4 regions of the Rhizobium sp. A37_96 genome follow, and region 3 is predicted to be linked to each of the others. Evidence: predicted binding sites of a transcription regulator. Region 3 holds the regulator's gene; each other region holds the start of a gene.

What was found. Region 3 encodes PhoB, which activates phosphate uptake and scavenging genes when phosphate is short. Its sites were predicted from a motif close to TGTCATNNANCTGTCAT; they were not measured.
Region 1: a site for PhoB is predicted at 2,345-2,361, ahead of phnF (phosphonate metabolism transcriptional regulator PhnF). Genes of this name have one in related genera too.
Region 2: a site for PhoB is predicted at 1,743-1,759, ahead of ACQZ6J_RS12515 (DUF47 domain-containing protein). Genes of this name have one in related genera too.
Region 4: a site for PhoB is predicted at 2,618-2,634, ahead of ACQZ6J_RS00180 (DapH/DapD/GlmU-related protein). Genes of this name have one in related genera too.

The regions. Positions count from the first base shown of each region.
Region 1 covers NZ_JBNWDS010000002.1:50,460-54,570, forward strand. Annotated here, with positions in the region: gene ACQZ6J_RS06620 (alpha-D-ribose 1-methylphosphonate 5-phosphate C-P-lyase PhnJ) at 1-63, opposite strand, end outside; gene ACQZ6J_RS06625 (carbon-phosphorus lyase complex subunit PhnI) at 60-1,169, opposite strand; gene phnH (phosphonate C-P lyase system protein PhnH) at 1,173-1,799, opposite strand; gene phnG (phosphonate C-P lyase system protein PhnG) at 1,799-2,275, opposite strand; gene phnF (phosphonate metabolism transcriptional regulator PhnF) at 2,377-3,111, shown strand; gene ACQZ6J_RS06645 (2,3-bisphosphoglycerate-dependent phosphoglycerate mutase) at 3,307-3,942, opposite strand; gene dapB (4-hydroxy-tetrahydrodipicolinate reductase) at 4,066-4,111, opposite strand, start outside.
Region 2 covers NZ_JBNWDS010000003.1:161,789-165,899, forward strand. Annotated here, with positions in the region: gene ACQZ6J_RS12510 (anion permease) at 78-1,082, opposite strand; gene ACQZ6J_RS12515 (DUF47 domain-containing protein) at 1,082-1,723, opposite strand; gene ACQZ6J_RS12520 (LLM class flavin-dependent oxidoreductase) at 1,888-2,970, opposite strand; gene ACQZ6J_RS12525 (ABC transporter permease subunit) at 3,052-3,906, opposite strand; gene ACQZ6J_RS12530 (taurine ABC transporter ATP-binding protein) at 3,903-4,111, opposite strand, start outside.
Region 3 covers NZ_JBNWDS010000002.1:422,183-426,293, reverse strand. Annotated here, with positions in the region: gene ACQZ6J_RS08545 (acetylornithine transaminase) at 1-299, opposite strand, end outside; gene ACQZ6J_RS08540 (GcrA family cell cycle regulator) at 725-1,261, shown strand; gene phoB (phosphate regulon transcriptional regulator PhoB) at 1,352-2,035, opposite strand; gene phoU (phosphate signaling complex protein PhoU) at 2,066-2,779, opposite strand; gene pstB (phosphate ABC transporter ATP-binding protein PstB) at 2,831-3,646, opposite strand; gene pstA (phosphate ABC transporter permease PstA) at 3,661-4,111, opposite strand, start outside.
Region 4 covers NZ_JBNWDS010000001.1:32,793-36,903, reverse strand. Annotated here, with positions in the region: gene ACQZ6J_RS00190 (NTP transferase domain-containing protein) at 1-1,523, shown strand, start outside; gene ACQZ6J_RS00185 (TfoX/Sxy family protein) at 1,527-1,847, shown strand; gene ACQZ6J_RS00180 (DapH/DapD/GlmU-related protein) at 1,947-2,579, opposite strand; gene ACQZ6J_RS00175 (NUDIX domain-containing protein) at 2,686-3,108, opposite strand; gene ACQZ6J_RS00170 (DEAD/DEAH box helicase) at 3,175-4,111, opposite strand, start outside.

The sequences.
Region 1 (4,111 bases), 370 kb from region 3:
GCGAATCATCCGCTTGGTCTGCTCGTCGAGATAGGCGAAGTTGTAGGTGGCGAGTTCGGTCATTCGGCTGCCTCCGTCAGGGGATCCATGCCGCTATCGCGAGCGGCCTCGAAATCGCGGCGCATACGCCGCACCAGGTCGAGCTCGGCCTGGAAGTCGACATAGTGCGGCAGCTTCAGATGTTCGACGAAGCCGGTCGCCTGCACGTTGTCGGAGTGGGAGATGACGAATTCCTCGTCCTGCGCCGGCGCCGTGATGTCTTCGCCAAGCTCTTCGGCGCGCAGCGCCCGATCGACCAGCGACATGGCCATGGCCTTGCGCTCGCTCTGGCCGAAGACCAGGCCGTAGCCGCGGGTAAACTGCGGCGGCGCCTTGGCCGAGCCGGCGAACTGGTTGACCATCTGGCATTCGGTCACCTGGATGCGGCCGAGCGAGACGGCAAAGCCGAGTTCCGGCACATCGAATTCCACCTCGACTTCGCCGATGCGGATTTCGCCGGTGAAGGGATGGTTGCGGCCGTAGCCGCGCTGGGTGGAATAGCCGAGCGCCAGCAGGAAGCCTTCATCGCCTCGGGCAAGGGCCTGCAGGCGAAGATCGCGGGTCATCGGGAATTCCATCGGCTCGCGCGTCAGGTCGCCGATCTCATGATCGATCGGCATGGTGCCGTCGCCTTCGATCAGGCCTTCCTGCGCGAGGATTTCGGAAACGCGCATGACGCGACCCTCTTCCGCCGGCCGCTGCATCGGTTCGTCCACCGCCTCGTCGGTCAAGAGGCTCGGGTCGAGCAGACGATGCGTATAGTCGAAGGTCGGGCCCAGAAGCTGGCCGCCCGGCAGGTCCTTGTAGGTGGCGGAGATACGGCGCTCGATTTTCATCGCTGCGGTGTCGAGCGGCTGGGAATAGCCGAAGCGCGGCAGCGTCGTGCGGTAGGCGCGCAGCAGGAAGATCGCCTCGATCATGTCGCCGCGCGCCTGGCGGACGGCAAGCGCCGCCAGGGTGCGGTCATAAAGCGAGGCTTCGGCCATGACGCGATCGACGCCGAGCGCGAGTTGCTCGACGATCTGGTCGATGCCGAGCGCCGGCAGCGAACGGTCGCCGCGGCGACGGTCGGCCAGCAGCCGGTGAGCATTGGCGATGGCGGCTTCGCCACCCTTTACGGCAACATACATATGTCACATCTCCGTCGCGATGATCTTGGTGGTGCGCGGCAGGCAAAGGAATTGCCGGCCGGCCGTCAGGATGAGATCGACGCCGCGCGGGAAGAGCGCGCGATTGTCGTTCCAGATGCGCAGGAATGCGTCGGGCAGTCCGGCCGGGGCGATCATGGTCAGATCCTTGATGCCGGGGCCGGAAAGCGCCAGCTGCTTGCCGCCCTCCAGGCTTTCGATCTCCAGCACGATGGTCGTCGAGCGATCGGGGTATTCCTGCGTGCCCACGCCGAACTGGCTGAAGGAGGAAAGCGCCATGCCGGCCTCGACGAAGGCGAAATGCGCCTCCAGCCGTTCGGAGACGATGGGTGCTCCCGTGTGGAAGGCCAGCCATTCCGGCAATGTCGATCTTCCCAGGCTGTTGGAAAGCCAGACCGGCGTGTCGTGATCGCAAAGCGTCAGGCCGATGGCGCCGGCGGCAATGCCGAGCGGCGCCGGCGGCGCGATGTCGGTCGTGACGGTTTGCAGGGTTCCCGGACGCGCCATGGCGTCCATCGTCATCTTGAAGACGCTCTGTGCGTCGAAGACCGGGTCGCTGAAGCCGCCGGTCAAGGCCTCGTTGCCGAAGGTGGGGGTGTTGAAAAGGCTCATCAATCTTCTCCGCGAACCATGGTGAAGAAATCGACGCGGGTCGCGGCCGTCTCTTCGGCGCGCTTGCGATCGTAGTCTGCGATGCGCTGGGTGACCGGCTGCAGGAGCGCCTTCTCGACAAAATCCCTTGTGGCCGATTGCTGCCAGAGGGCGTCGAAGATCGCCGAGAGCCGGGCTTTTTCCCGATCGGTCCCAAGCGCGTGCGAATGGCCTATGGCGCCGGATGCCAGCCGTATGGTGGCGCGCGTCACGGTGACTTCGCCGAGGTTGAAGGGGGAGCCGCCGCCGCCGATGCGGCCGCGCACCATGACAAGCCCGGTTTCTGGCCCGCGAACCGGCTGGGCTGCCGGCTTGCTCGGCAGGGCTTCCCATGCCGCCTCTAGCTCGTCGCGCTCCGCCTGCGCCAGAAGATCGGCGACGCGCTTGCGTTCCCTACGCTCCTGTGCGGCCGCTTCCTGCCTTTGTGCTGAATTCATCGCGCTTTCCTCTAAATGTCTATTGATATAGACAACCATACAAGATAGTTTTATATTTATTAGTGAGTCGTGACAAGCGTGTGACAGGGCGAGTGGGCGAGATGGCAGGACAGAAGATACAGAGGCAGACGGGCGTGGCGCTCTGGCGGCAGATCGCCGACCGGATCCGCACATCCATCAACCACGGAGATTTCGACGAGACGGGCATGGTGCCGCCGGAAACGACGCTGGCGCTGCAATTCGGGGTCAACCGGCACACGATCAGAAGCGCGCTCGCTGCGCTGGCGCAGGAAGGGATCGTCAGGGCCGTGCAGGGGCGAGGAACGCTGATCGAGCGCAAGGAGCGCCTGAGTTTCCCGATTTCGAAGCGGACACGCTTCTCGCAGGGCATTGGCGATCAGGTGCGCGAGACCCGCAGCGTCCTGCTTGCGACCAGCGAGGAAGCCGCGAGCACGGAATTGGCCCGGCAGCTCAAGATCAGGGCCGGCACGCCGCTGGTACGCCTGGAAACGCTCGGCCAGGCGGATCATCGCCCTGTGTCGCGCGCCACGAGCTGGTTTCCGGCCGACCGCTTCGGGAAGATCGCCGAAATCTACCAGGCAACCGGATCGATCACCAAGGCATTCAAGGAGCTTGGCGTGCCGGACTACGTGCGCGTCGTCACCGAGATCACCGCGACCCATGCCGACGAGAGCGATCTGGCCGATCTGCAATTATCGCCGGGCGCCATCGTATTGGTTGCCCAGGCGCTCAACGCGGATCTCGACGACGTGCCGGTGCAATATTCGATTTCACGCTTCGCCGCCGACAGGGTGCGTTTCACCGTCGAGAATTGAGGATATAGCTGCCCCTCATCCGGCCTATCGGCCACCTTCTCCCCGTCTTGACGGGGAGAAGGGGAAAGACGCGCCCGCTGTCGCATCTCAACCCTGTGCGAATCGGGAATTTACGACAGAGATCGTCCCCTCTCCCCGTTTACGGGGAGAGGGCTAGGGTGAGGGGCTTTTCAGAGGTAGCGAGTTAAATGGCGCTCAATGCGCGCCGGACATGTCGCCGAGGACTTCCTTCGAGGCGACCGTGGAGTCGGCCTTGAGCTTGTAGACCATCGGCACGCCGGTCGCGAGGTTGAGCTCCAGGATCTGCGCCTTGCTCAGCCGATCGAGAACCATGACGAGCGAGCGCAGCGAATTGCCGTGGGCGGCAACCAGCACGTTCTGGCCGGCAAGCACGCGCGGCAGGATTTCCGTCAGGTAATAGGGCCAGACGCGGGCGCCGGTGTCGCGCAGGCTTTCGCCGCCGGGCGGCGGAACGTCGTAGGAGCGGCGCCAGATGTGAACCTGCTCTTCGCCCCACTTGGCGCGGGCATCGTCCTTGTTGAGGCCGGAGAGATCGCCATAGTCGCGCTCGTTCAGCGCCTGGTCCCTGATGGTTTCCAGGCCCTGCTGGCCGATTTCATCGAGGATGATCTTCAGTGTGTGCTGGGCGCGCGTCAGCGCCGAGGTGAAGGCGATATCGTACTTGATGCCGTAGTCGGCCAGCGCCTTGCCGCCCGTCTTGGCTTCCTCGATGCCGAGCGCGGTCAGATCGGGATCCTTCCAGCCGGTGAAGAGATTCTTCAAATTCCAGTCGCTCTGCCCATGGCGAACGAGAACGAGAGTACCGCTCATAAAATTTCTCCTTGATAGAGCAATTCCAGGAAAGGTGCGTGGCGGTCTTCCGTCAGGAATTGCGGGACAATAAAAATGCTGGAGCGGGTCGGCAGTTCCGTGCCGATCCGCTCCAGCATCGCATCAACGTGTGGAGAGCCCGAGAACATCGAGCATGGAATAGAAGCCG
Region 2 (4,111 bases), on a different contig from region 3:
TAATTGGGGGTATAGACACCGCTAATCAGGGACGGAAACTCTGGGTTTCATGTCCAAGGCTACGACGCGACCGCCGTTTACGAGAAAAGCCGGACGCTCCAATAGCACAATGCCGACATAGCGGCGGCAGCGGGCAAGGTGATCACCCAGGCGATCACGATATTGCCGGCAATACCCCAACGCACGGCCGACACTCGCCGGGCGGCGCCGACGCCGATGATGGCGCCCGTAATCGTGTGGGTCGTCGAAACCGGTATGCCGAGCCAGGTCGCGGCGAAGAGCGTCAGAGCGCCGCCCGTCTCGGCGCAGAAACCCTGCATGGGGTTGAGGCGCGTTATTTTCGAACCCATCGTATGCACGATCCGCCATCCGCCGAGCAGCGTGCCCAAAGCCATGGCTGTCTGACACGAAAGAACCACCCACAAGGGAACGTGGAAGGAACCGCCGCCATATCCTTGGGAATAAAGAAGTATGGCGATGATCCCCATCGTTTTCTGCGCGTCGTTGCCGCCATGCCCAAGGGAATAGAGTGAGGCTGAAAAGAACTGCATGATGCGGAATGTGCGGTCGACGGCAAAGGGCGTCTGCCGGACGAACAGCCATGTCACGGCAAGCACCAGGAACAGGGCAAGCAAAAAGCCGATCAGCGGAGACATGACGATCGCGCCGGCGGTCTTGAGGACGCCGAGCCAGACGATGGAACTGACGCCGACCTTGGCGAGGCCGGCGCCGATCAGGCCGCCGACCAGCGCATGCGACGAGCTCGACGGGATGCCGAATATCCAGGTGACGATATTCCAGACGATCGCCCCCATCAGCGCGGAGAAAATGACGGATGCATCGACGATATTCGGATCGATGATGCCCGTCCCCAACGTTTCCGCGACGTGCAGGCCGAAGAACAGGAAGGCGATGAAATTGAAAAACGCGGCCCAGAGAACCGCATATTGCGGTCGCAGGACACGGGTGGAGACGATGGTCGCGATGGAGTTCGCGGCGTCATGGAGCCCGTTCAGGAAATCGAAGAACAGGGCCGTGGCAATGATTGCCACCAGCAGCGGAAAGGCGAGCGAGGCCCCCATCAGACACTCTCGATCACGATGCCGTTGATCTCATTGGCGACGTCCTCGAAGCGGTCGACGACCTTTTCCAGTTCGCCGTATATCTCGCTGCCGATGATATAGGCCATGGCGTTGGAGGTGCCGTAGTTGCGGAAAAGCTCCTTCAGGCCCTGGTCGTGCAATTCATCCGCATGGCCTTCGACCTTGACGATCTCTTCCGTGATGTTGGCAAGCCGGGTGGCATTGGCGCCCATGCGATCCAGCAACGGCACCGCCTCGGCGACGAGATGCGCCGCCTTGACGATCACTCCGCCCATCTGCTGCATGCGGGGATCGAAGCTCTTCTGCTCGAACAGGCGGATGGTCTTGACGGTCTTGTGCATCATGTCGATGGCGTCATCCATGGACATGATCAGATCCTTGATGTCACCACGATCGAATGGCGTGATGAAGCTCTTGCGCACGGCAAGCAGCACATCGCGCGTGATCTCGTCAGCCTGATTTTCGAATTCGACGATCTGCCGGCACTTTCCCTCGATGTCCTTGCCGGAAAGCAGCTGGTTCAGCGCCTCCGCAGCACCGACGATCGTGCGCGAGTGCTGCGCGAAGAGATCGAAAAAACGATCCTCGCGCGGCATGAGTTTGCGAAACCAGCCTAACATCAAAGCTCCATGCGTCCATTGTCACGAAATTGTCATAATTGACAACGCGCGGCTTGGAAAGGCGCGGAACGGTGTTGTTTTCAGGCCTCGCTGAGGTTTGTTGTGGACACGCTGCGTCAGTGTCGTCGAACGCAAACCGGCTTATGCTGAAGAGCGCCGCTCGGTCAGGCTGGGATTTGTTCGCGCAGGAGCGGCAGCAATCGGTCGCCCTGCCGTTTGATTTCCGAGAGATAGGGCGTGTCCGAAAGGACGAAATGCGTGATGCCCAGATCGCGATATTTGCGCAGGGAGCGGGCGACATCCTCGGCCGAACCGACCAGCCATGTGGTGCCCGCGCCGCCGCCGCCGACCTTGCTCGGCGCCGTATAGAGATTGTCGTCAAGCACATCGCCACGCGCGGCCAGATCGAACAGCCGCTTCTGGCCGACGGCGATGGATTGACGGTGATCGTTCCAGCCGACGCCGTTGTTCTGTGCCATTTCGGCAATCTTTGCTTCGGCATCGGTCCAGGCCTGTTCGCTCGTCTCGCGGACGAGCGTGGTGATGCGCAACCCAAATTCCAATGGCGGAAGATCGCGATCAAGGTCTCTGCTCAATGCCTTGAGCCGGCTGATGCGCTCGCCGATATCGGCGAGAGGCTCGCCCCAGAAGAGCTGTACGTCGGCTTCCGTGGCCGAAACGCGCTCGGCCGCGTCGGAGGCGCCGCCGAAATAGAGCTTGGGGTGCAGGCGCTCGCCGCTGCGCCGGATGCGCGGCGCGGCCGTGGACTCGCTGACGCGAAAATGATCGCCCTCGAAGGTTACGTTTTCTTCCGTCCAGAGCTTGCGGGTGAGCCGCATGAACTCCTTGGTGCGGCCATAGCGATGCGCCTGGTCGCCCTCGCTGTCGCCATAGGCGGCCAGGTTGTCCTTGCCCGATACGATATTGACGCGCACGCGGCCTCCGCTCAGATGATCGAGCGTGGCGGCGGCCGACGCGAAATGCGCCGGTCGCCAATAGCCCGGCCGGATTGCGATCAGCGGCTCGAAGGTGGTGGTGCGGGCCGTCAGCGCTGCGGCGACAGTGAACGTATCGGGCCGGCCCCAGCCTGTGCCGATCAGCGCGCCCTTCCAGCCGTGATCCTCCAGGGCCCTGGCGTGGCTGGTCAGGGTTTCAAGGCTGTTATGGTTCTCGAGAGTGGAATCGCCGCGATGGCCGGGTTTGACGTCATTGGGGATATACCAAAGAAATTCGCAATTGCTGCTCATGCCTGGGCCTGCCTGACTTGGATATGATATTCCACGCCGGCGCCGGTCATGGTTCATCCATGGCTCACGGCGCCGGTATGCTTAAAGTTTGCCTTTCCACGGAACCAGGACGGCCTCGAGAATGCGGATTCCGGCCGAAAAGGCGAAAGCGCAAACGGCGATGATGCCGATGCCGACGAAGACGACGTCGGTGGCGAGGAATTGCGAAGCCGACATGATCATGAAACCGATGCCGCGGGTCGAGGCGATGAGCTCGGCGGCCACCAGCGTGCCCCAGCCGATGCCGAACGCGATCCGGACGCCGGTCAGAATTTCCGGCAGGGCCGAAGGCAGGACCACGGCAAAGAAGAGCTGCAACCGGCTTGCCCCCAGCGAGCGTGCCGCATTGACGCGCTCCAGCGGCAGCGAACGGACGCCGGCTTGGGCGGAAAGGCAAATCGGCGCGAACATCGCCAGCACGAGAAGCGTGATTTTCGACGTCTCGCCAATGCCGAGCCAGATAATCATCAGCGGCAGATAGGAAAGGGGAGGCAGAGGCCAGTAGAATTCGATCGGCGTATCCAGCACGCCTTTTGCCCAGCGATTAAGGCCCATCAGCAGGCCGACGGGAATGCCCACGACGATTGCGATGGCCGCAGCGACGATGATGCGGAACAGGCTTGCCAGTATATGTTCGGATAGCGAGGCGCCGGCATAGCCGTCGCGATAGACGACGCCGATCTGTGTCAAGACCTCGTCCGGGCGCGGCAGGAAGAGATGCGACACAAGGCCGAGCTTGGCAACTAGCCACCAAAGGCCGAGACAGGCGATTGCCGTGACGATGCTGATGGTGACGGTGGGCTTGTCGCCGACACCGAAATCGGGAAGGCGGACCAGCTTCGGTTGCGCCTCGTTCTGGGAAACGACGATCGGTCGCGTCTCGATGATGTCGCTCATGCGGCGCTCCTGATGGTCTCGGCGTTGTGAAGGATGCCGCGAATTTCTTCCCGGAGATTGCCGAATTCGGGAGATGTGACGATCGCCCTCGTGTCGCCACTGGCGGCAAAGCGATGCACGAAATCGAGCTCGAAGCGGGCGACGACGCGCCCCGGCCTCGGCGACATGACCAGAACTTCGGTGCCGAGGAACAGCGCCTCCTCGA
Region 3 (4,111 bases):
TCGGCGCCGGAGTTGGTGAAGAACACCTTGTCGGCGAACGTGGCTTCCGTCAGGCGCTTCGACAGCTTCTCCTGGCCGGGCACTTCATAGAGGTTGGAGAGATGCCAGACCTTGTCGGCCTGCGCCTTCAATTCCGCGACGAGATGGGGGTGCGCATGACCGAGCGAATTGACCGCCACGCCAGCCGCGAAATCGAGATAGCGTTCGCCATTTTCGGTCACCAGCCAGACGCCCTCGCCTCGCTCGAACCGCAGCGGAGCACGCATGTAGGTATCATAAAGCGGCGCGGTCTCTGCCATGGCCATTTCTCCTCGATCACAACTTTAAGGACCAATCGCTTCCGTTTGATGAAACGGACCCGAAAAAATCAAAAATGCCGCCTTGCGGCGGCTTGCGCACTATTGATGTTTTGCACCGCGATGTCAACAAAACTGGCGGTTTAGCAGGTGCGAGAAAGCGCTGCCGGCCAAAAGAGATGGGTTCTGCAGCGCCTATTGCAGAAATGCCACGCCCGGACAGCAAGTTGGGGAAAACCTCGAAATCGATTCCACAAGATTCCCGCGACTCTTGTCACGGAGTCAGCCTCACACTAGGTTAAAAACCAATTGCTAGACTGCATGCGGCGGAACTAGTCACCACAATTTTAGAGCGTTTCGCGTCTCGTTCCCATGCGAGGCAATGGTGAGGGATTCTGCCATCGGAAACGCGGCAGCGGAGACAGGGCATGAATTGGACAGACGAACGCGTCGAGAAGCTGAAAAAGCTATGGTCCGAAGGTTTGAGCGCCAGCCAGATCGCGGCGCAGCTTGGTGGCGTAAGCCGTAATGCCGTCATCGGCAAGGTGCACCGCCTGAACCTCCCCGGCCGAGCGAAGGCTGGCGGCACGGCGACCGCTGCCCGCACGCCGAAACGCAACGCCACGGCACCTCGCCCTGCCAGCTTCGGCTCGCGCGTTGCGACGCGCACGGTGGTTGCCCGGCAGCAGGGCGCGACCATGCTGAAGGAAGAGATCGACGTCGATACGGTCAATGAAATCCAATATCGTCCGGCTTCCAACGTCGTCGTCCCGATCTCCCGTCGCCTCGGCCTGACGGAGCTGACGGAGCGCACCTGCAAGTGGCCGGTCGGCGATCCGCTGAAGGACGATTTCCACTTCTGCGGCAACGAGAGCCCGGATGCATCGCCCTATTGCGGCTATCATCAGCGCCTGGCCTACCAGCCCGTGCACGAACGGCGCCGGCCGGCTCAACCACGCGGCTGAGATCTATCATCGCCGAGACAAAAGAAACGGGCCCTTGAGGCCCGTTTTCTGTTTCCGCCGCTATGTCGATGCCTGAGCGGGCCTTGCCGCTCAGGCCTCCATGGAATAGCCCGCGCCGCGAACGGTGCGGATGACATCCTGCATATTGGAGAAGTTGAGCGCCTTGCGCAGGCGGCCGACATGGACGTCGACGGTGCGTTCGTCGACATAGATATCGTGCCCCCATACGCCGTCCAGCAGCTGCGAGCGCGAGAAGACGCGGCCCGGCGAGGACATCAGGAATTCCAGCAGGCGGAATTCCGTCGGCCCCAACCGCACTTCGCGGCTCTTGCGGTGGACGCGATGGGTTTCGCGGTCCAGCTCGATATCGCCGCAACGCAGCACCGTGGAGAGCACCTCCGGACGGGCGCGCCGCAGCATCGCCTTGACGCGGGCCATCAGCTCCGGCGTCGAAAACGGCTTGACGACATAATCGTCCGCGCCGGTGGAAAGGCCGCGCACGCGCTCGCTTTCCTCGCCGCGGGCGGTGAGCATGATGATCGGCAGGCGCTCCGTCTCCGGCCGCATGCGCAGCCGGCGGCAGAGCTCGATGCCGGACACGCCGGGGAGCATCCAGTCGAGGATCAGAAGATCGGGGATGCGCTCCTGGAGACGCAGCTCGGCCTCATCGCCTCTGAGGATGGTGTCGACCTCGAAGCCTTCGGCCTCGAGATTGTAGCGCAGCAGAACGCTCAGCGCTTCCTCGTCTTCTACAACAGCAACTCTCGGAACCATGCGCCTGTGGTCTCCTTTTTCGCTTCCAGATTATTCCGTCACCGCGCCGACGGTATTGGCGGTATCGTCCTTCGGGCGCTCGCCTTCGGGCTGGGCACCGGTCGCCATGTAGTAGATCGTCTCGGCGATGTTGGTGGCATGGTCGCCGATGCGCTCGATGTTCTTCGCGCAGAAGAGAAGATGCGTGCAGGTGGTGATGTTGCGCGGATCTTCCATCATGTAGGTCAGCATCTCGCGGAAGAGCGAGGTGTACATGGCGTCGATTTCCTCGTCCCGCTCGCGGATCGAGACGGCCTTGTCGGGCGAACGGGTCGCATAGACGTCTAGAACTTCCTTCAGCTGGCTCAGCGCCAGTTCGGAGAGATGCTCGATGCCGCGGGCGAGACGACGCGGAACGCCGGTGCCCTGCACGGCGATGACGCGCTTGGCGGTGTTCTTGCCAAGGTCGCCGACGCGCTCCAGATCGGAGGCGATGCGGATCGAACCCATGATCTCGCGCAGGTCGGCGGCCATCGGCTGACGGCGAGCGATGGTGACGATCGCCTTGTCGCCGATTTCGCGCTCCGCATGGTCGAGAACGACGTCGTCCGAGATGACCTTCTGGGCAAGAGCGGCGTCGCTGTTGACCAGTGCGCGGACGCTGTCGCTGACCATCTGCTCGGCCAGGCCGCCCATTTCGGCAATGCGGCGCGTCAGGAACTTCAGGTCTTCGTCATAGGCAGAGAGAATGTGAGTGGAGACCATTTTTCTATCCTCAAGGTGAACTGTGTGAAAGGAGCCGCGCGCGCAGCATCATCAACCAAAACGGCCCATGATGTAATCCTGCGTGCGGTAATCGTCGGGATTGGTGAACATCTTATCGGTATCGTTCTCCTCAACCAGATGGCCGAGATGGAACATTGCGGTGCGTTGCGAAACGCGGGCTGCCTGCTGCATGGAATGCGTCACGATGACGATCGTGAAATTTTCCCGCAGCTCATGAATGAGATCCTCGACCTTTGCGGTTGCGATCGGATCGAGCGCGGAACACGGCTCGTCCATCAGGATGACCTCCGGGCTGACGGCAACGGCGCGGGCGATGCACAGGCGCTGCTGCTGCCCGCCCGAAAGGCTCGTGCCGGCGTCGTAGAGCCTGTCCTTGACCTCGCCCCACAGACCCGCCTTCTGCAGGCTGGTCTCGACGATATGATCGAGATCGGCCTTGGAACGGTGCAGGCCATGGATGCGCGGGCCGTAGGCGACGTTTTCGTAGATCGACTTCGGAAACGGGTTGGGCTTCTGAAAAACCATGCCGACCCGGGCGCGCAATTCCACCACGTCGATGCTGTCGTCATAGACGTCCTGATCGTCGAGCGTGATCTTGCCGGTGACGCGGCAGGTCTCGATCGTATCGTTCATGCGGTTGAGGCAGCGCAGGAAGGTGGACTTGCCGCAGCCGGAAGGGCCGATCAGGGCCGTGACCGTATTGGCGCGGATCTTGAGGTTGACGTCGAAGAGCGCGCGCTTATCGCCGTAAAAGACCGAAACGTCCTGGCCGATCATCTTGTAAGGGATCATCGTCATCTTCCTGGTCAATGCTCTTTCGCTTGCGGCTTCCGTCATCATGTTCATCCCACGGCCCTCCCTTACCAACGCCGCTCGAAGCGGCGGCGCAGCAGGATCGCGCCGATGTTCATCGCGACGAGGAAGAAGAGCAGGACGATGATCGCCCCGGACGTTCTTTCGACGAAGGCACGCTCGGCTTCGCTCGCCCACATATAGATCTGCACCGGCAGCGCCGTCGAAGGATCGAGAGGCGATGTCGGATAGTTGGTGACGAAGGCGACCATGCCGATCAGCAGCAGCGGCGCCGTCTCGCCGAGCGCATGGGCAAGCCCGAGAATGGTGCCCGTCAGGATGCCGGGCATGGCAAGCGGCAGGACGTGATGGAAGACCATCTGCATGCGCGACGCACCGAGGCCGAGCGCCGCGCTGCGGATCGACGGCGGCACGGCCCGCAATGCCGAGCGCGTGGCGATGATGATCATCGGCAGCGTCATCAGGCTGAGCACCAGCCCGCCGACCAGCGATGCCGAG
Region 4 (4,111 bases), on a different contig from region 3:
TCGACCGCCTGACGGCAGCCGGGGTCGAGCACGTCATTGCCGCGCGCATCGAGCCGGGCGATCTCATGGAAGACGAGGCGGCCGAACGGCTGGCGCGAGCGATGGCGCCGGACCATATCACCTTTTCGGAGGCGGCAACGGGACGGGTGAACATCCACAGCGCCGTCGATGGCCTGTTCGTTGCAAACCGTGCGGCCGTCGATCGGATCAACAATGTCGATCCGGCGATTACCCTTGCCTGTCTTGCCGATCACGTTCCGGTACGGTCGGGCGATATGATCGCGACTTTCAAGATCATTCCGCTCGCTGTTTCCGGTTCGAAGGTGGCGGCAGGCGTTGAAATTCTGCGGCAGACGCCGGTTTTCGAGGTCAAACCCTTCCAACCTCACGCCATTTCGCTCATTGCCACCGAGCTGCCATCGTTGAAACCGGCAGTTATGGACAAGACGGCACGCATTCTGTCGCAACGGCTGCAGCCTTCGGGCAGTGTCCTGCAGCGGGAAGAGCGCGTTGCGCACCGGGCGAGCGCTGTTGCCGACGCGATCTGTCGCGCCATGGCGGCACCGGATCGGCTGCCGAAGCTGGTGATCGTCTTCGGCGCATCGGCGGTCATCGATGCCGGCGACGTCATTCCGGAGGCTATACGGCTGGGTGGCGGCGACGTCATTCACGTCGGCATGCCCGTCGATCCGGGCAATCTTCTCGTGCTTGGCAGGGTGAACGACGTCTATGTCGTCGGGGCGCCGGGATGCGCGCGCAGCCCGAAGGAAAACGGATTCGATTGGGTGCTGGACAGAATATTAGCCGGAGAACGACCTGCGCCGCAGGATATTAGCGGCATGGGCGTGGGAGGGTTGCTCATGGAAATACAGTCACGCCCGCGGCCGCGCGACATCGCTACGAAGCCGGCGTCACAAATATCGGTAGCCGTCGTCTTGCTGGCCGCCGGCAAGGCCAGCCGCATGGGCGAGGGTGGTTCACACAAGCTTCTGGCGGAATTCGACGGCGTGCCGCTGGTTCGCCGATCGGCGTTGATTGCCATTGAAAGCGGTGCGTCCGATATCGTCGCAGTCACCGGGCACCGCCGCGACGATATCGAAGATGCGTTGCGTGGTCTTGCGCTCGAGCGGGTCTTCAATCCGGATTATGCCTCGGGCATGGCGAGTTCACTAGTTGCGGGCGTCGGCACGCAGGCGGCACAAAAAGCCGATGGCGTTCTTGTCATGCTTGCCGATATGCCCGGCGTTACCGGCGATGATCTGAAAGCCCTAACGGCCTCCTTCCGCGAGGCGAACGGACAGGCGATCGTGCGGGCGGTCTCCGGCGGCAAACGCGGCAATCCCGTTATCCTGCCGAGATCCGTTCTGAATGCGGTGATGCGGCTGGAGGGCGATGTGGGCGCCCGGCATATCATCGAAACATCGGGGCTTCCGGTCATCGACGTCGAGCTCGGAGAGGCGGCGCATCTGGATGTCGACACGCCCGAGGCCGTCGTCGCGGCCGGCGGCGTCCTGAAAGGGTAGGGAATGGACAATATCGATATCGAGGAGATGTTCCGGTCTCTTGGGCCGGTCACCATCAAACGCATGTTCGGCGGCAAGGGCATCTACCATATGGGGCGGATCCTGGCGCTTGAGGTGGACGACGAGATTCTCCTGAAGGCGGACGATGCCAGCGCGTCCGAATTCGAGGCCGCCGGCGCGCGGCGCTGGGCTTATGAAGGCAAGAAGGGCAAGGCCATCAACATGCCCTATTGGTCGATACCCGACGATGCGTTCGACGATCCGGACGTAATGGCGCGCTGGGTGGGGCTTGCCTATGAGGCAGCGCTGCGCGCGGAAAAATAACAAGATTCGCGCAAAAATGCCGAACTCGGTAGCCGCGCAGCCAACCGAGCCGGTAGCATTTACTGTGATTTGGCTGCGGAAGCGGTCACGCGGCGGAGACTACGCCCAGCGTTCACAAAAGGCCTCTATGTCGCTTGATTGAAAGTCCGCAAGCCGTCCCATGATGGTTTCGAACGGCCAATCCCACCAGGCGATAGAGGCAAGCTTCTCCGCGATGGTTCGTGTAAACCGCTCGCGAATGAATTTGGCGGGAACGCCGCCGACGACGGTATATGGCTCGACGTCTTTGGTGACCACCGCTCCCGCCGCGAGAACGGCACCGTCTCCCACGGTGACACCCGGCAGCACAATGACGCCGTGGCCGATCCAAACATCGTTGCCAATGATGGCGCGATCCTGCTTGCGCTGATCAAAAAAGGAAACGTCGCGTACGGCTTCTGCAGAGTAATATTCCGGGCAATAGGTAAAGCGGTGCATGGACGGGCGGTCCATCGGGTGATTGGGAGCCCCGATCCTCACCTCTGCTGCAATGGCGCAGAACTTTCCAATCGTTGCATCGCCGACGATGCAGCGAGGCCCCAGGTAGGAATAGTCCCCGAGTTCAACCGTGTGCAGAGATGTGTCCGCCAGGATCTCGCAACATTTGCCGATGTGCGAATCTCTTATGCTCGCCGTTTGATGGATTACGGTTTCGGCGATCTTGGGGCGGGTGGGTTGTGCGGTCGAGTGCATTGATGGCCTCCGGATTTCCGCCTGCCTAACCGGAGACGATGAAGGACATGTGACGCAGATCGTGCAGGTGCATCGCGCATCTGAAAGATGGCGGCAAGCCCGGGCGTCAGCGGAAGTCTTCCTCGCTCAGATGCGCGATGGTTGCCTTGGCGAATTCAGAAAGCTGGGGCGGCAGCTCGTCACGGCCGAACCAGCCGAAATCGGAGAGCTTGTCGGGCTCCATCAGGCGAGGCTCGCCCGAAAAATTCCTGCAGACGTAGATAAGAGAGATCCAGTGCTGGCGGTCGGCATCTACGATGACCTCCTCGGTGCAGAGGTAATCGATCCTGCCAATGGAAAGACCGCTTTCCTCTTCCGCCTCGCGGATAGCGGCCTTGGCGGCAGGCTCCATATGATCGACCTTGCCGCCGACGATGCTCCAGAAGCCGGCTTCCGGCGCCTTGAGGCGCCGATAGAGCAACAGCTTGCCGTCCCGCACTATTGCGAGACCAGTTCCCAATCCCGGGAAATCGATGCCAGGCTTGCCCATGCCATGATTCCGAATTTTGCCGCGACTTCCGGCGCAGGGGTTCGGATCGGCGGCAGGTGCGGTTTATCAGCCCTTGGCGTTCGCCACGATGAGCATGAAAGCGGGGATGTCGTCACCGAAACCAACCGGCGTCGGACCGTCATCCTGATCGCGATAACGGTTGCGACGCTCGCGATGATCGTCGTTGGCAGCTGGGAAGGGCCGATGGTTGTTGCGAGAACCGTTATGGGACTTGTTGTTGTTCTCAGACTTGCGCTCGTTCTTCACGCTTTCGGCCTTTGCTGGTGCTGCTTCGATCGCCACGACGCCATTATCCTCGACGTCGATATCAGTTTTATGACTCGGGGCGCTGCGGCCTCCGCGGCTGCGATCGCGATCGCGGCCCTTGCTCTTGGGATCACGGCGGCGGGAGGAGCGATTGTCGTCTCCGCTTTCGTCCGCCGGCGGCAATGCCGACAGGTCGCCGTTCAGCCACTGGACGTCCTCGCCGATCAACTTCTCGATCGCGTCTACATGCTTGGTATCGCGCTTCGTGACGATCGTGAAGGCGGCGCCGGAGCGACCGGCGCGACCGGTGCGGCCAATGCGATGGACGTAATCTTCCGAATGGATCGGAACATCGAAATTGAAGACGTGGCCGACATCGGGAAGATCGAGACCGCGTGCCGCGACGTCGGATGCGACGAGAAGCTGGATCTGGCCGTCACGGAAGTTCTGCAGCATGGTCGTGCGCGAGCGCTGATCCATGTCGCCGTGCAATGCGCCGACCGAGAAGCCGTGGCGCTCGAGCGAACGGAAGAGATCAGCCACATCCTTCTTGCGATTGCAGAAGATGATCGCGTTCTTGAGATCCGTCTGGGCGCGGATGAGATCGCGCAACGTGGCGCGCTTCTCGTAATCCTTGCCATGCGAGGCAACGAAGCGCTGCGTCACGGTCTTGGCCGTCGATGCGGGCTTGGCGACTTCGATGCGCTCCGGATTTTGCAGGAACCGGTCGGCCAGC